2 linked regions of the Thermoclostridium stercorarium subsp. stercorarium DSM 8532 genome follow. The protein of the gene in region 1 interacts with the protein of each later gene in a pairwise test. Links are inferred from orthologs where the notes say so. Each region holds a gene or a part of one and is shown on either strand. Other genes may lie near its edges.

The links. Proteins that work in one complex are often made in the same cells at the same time.
Region 2: the proteins of pheS (region 1) and brnQ interact in binary tests that used the Escherichia coli proteins (3 or more experiments, as listed by UniProt). The link is inferred for Thermoclostridium stercorarium subsp. stercorarium DSM 8532 from one-to-one orthologs.

Annotation. Positions count from the first base shown.
Region 1 is NC_020134.1:1,163,957-1,166,895, reverse strand. Bases 17-2,908 are described here. They hold pheS (phenylalanine--tRNA ligase subunit alpha), read right to left. Parts: upstream 2,027-2,908; coding sequence 1,007-2,026; downstream 17-1,006. Other genes in these bases: CST_RS05030 (hypothetical protein), read right to left, coding at 2,553-2,908; pheT (phenylalanine--tRNA ligase subunit beta), read right to left, coding at 17-969. Outside these bases: more of pheT, read right to left, coding at 1-16; more of CST_RS05030, read right to left, coding at 2,909-2,939.
Region 2 is NC_020134.1:1,902,655-1,905,615, forward strand. What follows is about bases 39-2,952. They hold brnQ (branched-chain amino acid transport system II carrier protein), read right to left. Parts: upstream 2,233-2,952; coding sequence 844-2,232; downstream 39-843. Other genes in these bases: CST_RS08220 (SDR family NAD(P)-dependent oxidoreductase), read right to left, coding at 39-46; CST_RS08225 (YbaK/EbsC family protein), read right to left, coding at 226-699; CST_RS08235 (NADPH-dependent FMN reductase family protein), read right to left, coding at 2,459-2,944. In the rest of the region: more of CST_RS08220, read right to left, coding at 1-38. UniProt on the Escherichia coli protein: Liv-II branched chain amino acid transport system, which transports leucine, valine and isoleucine. Also acts as a low-affinity threonine transporter.

The sequences.
Region 1 (2,939 bases):
CATGACCCCTGCCAAAGCCACAGGCTTGTTTTCATCGGCTATGACAAGCATTGAAGAATCCAGCCGGCGTTCCTGACCGTCAAGAGTGGTAATTACTTCGCCGTCTTTTGCCGTTCTGACTATTATCTTCCCGCCGTCAAGGCATTTAAGGTCAAAAGCGTGCATTGGCTGACCCATTTCGAGCATTACGTAGTTCGTTATATCGACAATATTGTTTATCGGTCTCATTCCTGCCAATGCCAGCCGCCTTTGCATCCATTCGGGAGACGGCCCGATTTTCACGTCGGTTACAACCCTTGCAGCATAGCGGCTGCAAAGCTCAGGATTTCTTATCTCAACCGAAATGAAATCCTCAGCCTTCCCCACGCCCTCTTCCTTTACTGTAATCTCAGGCTCCTTAAACCCGGTTGACAATGTTACCGCCGCTTCCCTTGCAAGCCCTACGATACTCAAACAATCGGGACGGTTTGAAGTTATTTCGAAATCCAAAACAGGTTCAAGGCCAAATACTTCCCTGACGTCCCTGCCCACTTCCGGGTTATTGTGAAACACATAAACCCCGTCCTCAGGCGCGTCGGGTAAAAATTCACGGGTTAAATTAAGTTCCTCAATTGAACACATCATTCCGTTGGACTCAACACCTCTGAGCTTTGTAGCCTTTATTTCTCCGCCGGGAAGATGCGCCCCCACCAGGGCAACGGGAATATAATCCCCTTCCTTTACATTCGGCGCCCCGGTAACTACCTGAATCACTTCTTTTCCGATATCTACCCGGGCAATTCTCAGCCGGTCTGCGTTGGGGTGTTTTTCCAGTGATATAATTTTCCCCACAACCACATTATCAAAAGATTTTCCCAAATCTTCCACAGCTTCCACCTTGCTGCCCGAAAGGGTCATCTTCTCAGCAAGTTCCTTTGCGTCCACATTTATATCAGCAAAATCCTTCAACCAGGAAATTGGCGCTTTCATTTCGTAATCCCCTCCCATTGTTGCGTTAATTTAAACATTAGAATTGTTTAAGGAAACGCATGTCATTTTCATATAAAAGCCTCATATCGTCAATATTGAAGCGACCCATCGCCGTCCTTTCAACGCCAAGGCCGAAAGCAAAGCCGCTGTAAACCTTCGGATCAATACCGCAAATCTCCAATACCTTCGGGTGTACCATACCTGCTCCGAGTATCTCTATCCACCCTTCGTTTTTACAAACCCTGCATCCCTTTCCTCCGCAGGACCAGCACGATACATCCACCTCGGCACTTGGCTCGGTGAATGGGAAATGATGGGGCCTTAAGCGGATTTTTGTATTTTCACCGAACAGGCTTTTAGCAAATACCTGCAGTGTTCCAATCAAATCCCCCATCGTTACGCCCTTGTCAACTACAAGGCCTTCCACCTGATGGAAAATAGGAGAGTGGGTTGCGTCAACCTGATCAGAACGGTAAACCCTTCCGGGACAGATAATTTTTATAGGCGGCTTTTTGTTTTCCATAACCCTAATTTGTACAGGCGACGTTTGTGTCCTAAGCACTACATTTTCATTGATATAAAACGAATCCTGCGTATCCCTGGCGGGATGGTTTTTCGGAATGTTAAGCGCTTCGAAGTTGTAATAATCCAGTTCCACCTCAGGGCCCTCGGCAATTTCATAACCCATTCCGAGGAAAACTTCCTTGATTTCGTCCAGTACCTGAGTTAACGGATGCTTTTTCCCCATCGGGTGTAAAGTCCCCGGCATTGTCACGTCAATGGTTTCCCTGAGCATTTTTCTTTCTCTTTCTTCCTGCAAAAGCCTGTTTTTGATTTTTGCTATGTTATCCTCCAGCTGTTCCCGTATTTCATTCACCAGCTGGCCTACAACGGGCCTTTCATCTGCAGGAAGGGTCCCCATTCCTTTTAAAATGCCTGTCAGTTTCCCTTTTTTTCCCAAAAACAACACTCTTATTTCTTCAAGGGTTTTAACATCCCTGACACTTTCCAGCTTTTCCATTGCCTCTCTGGCAATTGCCTGAAGTTGTTCCTTCATGCTTTCTCCCCTTTCAAATGTTTTTAGAACAATCATAAATATTTTCAACCAAAATCAAAAATGCTTCGTCCGAAAATAGGACGAAGCATTGGATCACTCCGCGGTACCACCTATATTTACACGGATTCGCCCGTGTACACTCTTACCCATTTAACGGTGGGAGCCGGCGTTCTCTACTTCATGCAGGAACGGAAGGAATTTACTGCAGCTTCGCCCATACGGTAAAAATTCCCCCGCCGCAGGTTCAAGAAGCTACTCCGGAGGGAAATTCGCACTGCTCCATTTAAAGGGATGCTTCCAGCCAGCGGCACCCCCTCTCTGGTTAAAGCGGGAACAGGCTACTTGACTCCTTCATCGTATTTTACGCGCGCTTTATAAATATTTGGAGTTTATTATAGCATAACAGTTTCACGTATACAAGACAGGGCGGCCGGATGTTTGTTTTAACGGGCAGTATATTACGGATGTTATAGCTTTTTGCTTCCAAAAAAAACCGGCAACACAGCGTGCCGGTTTTGTCCGCGAATCAGCTTGGCGAAGCGCTTATTTTCTGGGACTGTTTCCGGATAAATTCTTCGGCCCGGTCAAAACGTATTTTGTTAATCGCATTTCCGGCCTTTTCGTATTCCTTATCCCTTAACAGCTCAATGACATATACCATATCGTCATTTATATCTTTGAGAATATCCGCCCCTTCTTTTACGGCTTCAACATCGGCATTTCTGACTGCTTCCGTAAGATCGGCCTTTATTGTATCAAGATCATCCACATACGCCATAAAGGTATCATAGGATTCCTGATCCACCATTTCAAGCTGTTCCTGGATATATTCATCCTTTTCAAGGTGATAAACCAGTTCCTGAATATAATCGGTGTCAACATCCTCCAATATATCAAGGACATACTGCTGACC
Region 2 (2,961 bases), 740 kb from region 1 along the record:
CCCCGCCCGTTACAACCGCAACTTTACCGCTGAACCTTCCTGACATAATTAATCACCCCATATGACTATTTTATCTTAATAATAGTTTTTGAATCCTGCAGAGTGCAGCTTTCGTCGCCAAAACAAACCGGTATTACCATGCCGCACCGAAAGGTTAATTCTATTGTAACACAAGTCCCGTTTATCGTTTCAATTTAAAGCATCAACTAAAAGCCATGCCTGCTGTTATTCCCAGCCTTTGCATACATTCACCCATTCCCTGGAACATGAACAGGTTTCCAGTTCCTCAATTGTCAGCTCAATTGCGCTGTTGCCGCTTCCACAGGCGGGGAATACCGTTTCAAAACGTCTCAGGGATATATCCAGATAAGTCCTTACGCCTTCATTTACGGCAAACGGGCAAATTCCCCCGACCGGATGTCCCACCATTGCCAATGCCTCGTCAGGGGAAAGCATTCTCGGCTTTATACCGAATTTCGCCTTGAATTTCTGATTATCTATTTTTGCGTCTCCCGCAGCGACAATTAAAATTACACCTTCATCAGCCGCTTTAAGCGCAAGGGTCTTTGCAATTCTGGCAGGCTCACAGTTCAGAGCCTTTGCTGCGAGTTCCACCGTTGCACTGGACACGTCGAATTCCATAATTCTGTTCTCCATATTCCACTTTTTAAAATATTCCCTCACTTTTTCTATTGACATATTAACCTCCCGGAACCTTGAAAATTCAGTCTTTTAAATTTAGTCTTTTCCGGCATAACAAAGTTAAGGATTATTATGCCAACAGTTTGGAGTCAGTTTGTAATTTCAACGTTATATCATTGATCGGAACTTTTCCGGAATTGCTTAATGCTTCACAAGCCGTTTTACCACACTTTCTTCCCGAAACGACACAGACTTTTTTAACCGGCATATAACTATCGCGATAAGGAAACCGCACACTGACGGAACAATCCAGCCAAAACCATACTCAAATCCGGGCAGGAACTTTACAGCGAATTGAATTAGCCTGCTTATCACCGTCACTTCTTTGAGCCGTGCCGGGAGTGCGTTGCAAAAATCAAAAAACGCCGCAATGACAGTCAGAATAACCGTCCACCTGTATATCTCCCTGCTTTTGTTAATAACCGGTGTCAGAATTGACAGTAATATCAGCGTAATGGCCATGGGATAAAGAAACATAAGCACCGGGAGCGACAGCATGATAATATTGTTCAGTCCGAAATTGGCTATTATAAAGGAAAAAACAGTAAAAACCACTGCATATTTATTATACGATAAAGATTTCGGGAACATCTCGCTGAACATTTGCGAACATGAGGTAATTAACCCTATTGCCGTTTTAAGGCACGCAACCGTCACTATGGCAGCCAGCAGTATTTTCCCCGTCATTCCGAAATAATGCTCGCTTACCATTGACATAATTTTTCCGCCGTTATCAGCCCTGCTTACACTGCCCAGGCTTGTAGCGCCCATATAGGCCAATGAGGCATAAATGACACTCATTCCCGCAACACATACCAAACCCGATTTGAAAATTTCAACTGCTTTTCTCTTCGGATCTTTTACACCAAGCCTTTCGATGTTTGAAATAATTACAATTGCAAAAGCAAGTGACGCCAATGCATCCATTGTGTTGTAACCGTCTGTCATGCCGGTGAACAACGGCCTGTCGGAATAATTCCCTTGCGCCGTAAATGAACCTATCCGACCCATCGGTTTAACATACGTTGCAACCAATAATACCGACAGAAGTATTAAAAAAACGGGGGTAAGATATTTGCCAACCCAGTCCAGGATCCTTCCCGGCTTTAGGGAAAAATACAGCGTTACAGCAAAGAAAATGAGCGAGAAAACGAATAATCCTGCTTTAAGACGCTCTTCTTCGATAAAAGGATGCAGCCCCACCTCGAAAGCAACCGTTGCGGTGCGGGGAATGGCAAACAAAGGCCCAATTGTGAGATACAGCATGCATGTAAATATAACTGAATAGGTTTTGCTTACGGGCTTTACCATGTCAAACAGGTTTTCACTTCTGGAAATGGCCGCGGCTATAACCCCCAACAGAGGCAAACCTACTCCCGTGATCAAAAATCCGATTGTCGCCTTCAATGTATTTTCCCCGGCCAGTTGCCCCATTTGAACCGGAAATATCAGGTTTCCCGCGCCGAAGAAAAGTCCGAACATTAAAGCTCCTACCAAAATGCTTGATTTAAAACCCAGCTTCTCCTTCATAGTCAAAACTCCTGTGAAATATTAAGTTTAGAAAACATATTCGCTATTATACATTAAATCGAAAAAAACATAAAGTGAGTTTATTTTGTCGACAATGCCTTAACAGGGGCTATACAAAAAAATACCTGCGTTTAACGCAGGCGTTTTACCGAAGTTATAAATCTTATACGAGATATATACGGACCTTCTGTGCACAGGATTTTTCAGGCAATTTCGTTTTATCCCGTTATCTTGCTTTAAGCCATTCAAGAACAGGCTCAAGGTTTTCCTCCCTTACGCCGTCAAATCCGTTTTCTATAATCGCAATTGATTCTGCCGTTTTTTCGTCCTTATCCTTCCTAAGCTTAAGAATTCCGACAAACATGCCCAGAAGTATCCTGTCCATTCCCTTTATGTCTTTTAAAGGCAAACATCCACCGCGAAGATAGAAAAAAGGAATACCTTTAATTTTATTTCTTTTCAGGACGGTTTCAACATCGGGTTCAGCGGTTCGGGCTGTGCCCGAACCGCAAACGGCCACGACTTTATATTCTCGGACTTTGTTAAGCCCCTGTATTTTCCCTACTTTCATCCAGCCCAGGAAAATGACTTCCTCGTCGGGATTAACCTTTGAAATCTCACTCACATGGAAAACCTTCAACCCGGTTTTTGCAGCAAGCATTTCTGCATATCTTCTGGTAAAGCCCGTTTTCGATTCATACACAATGACCATTTTCAATCACCTTCGGT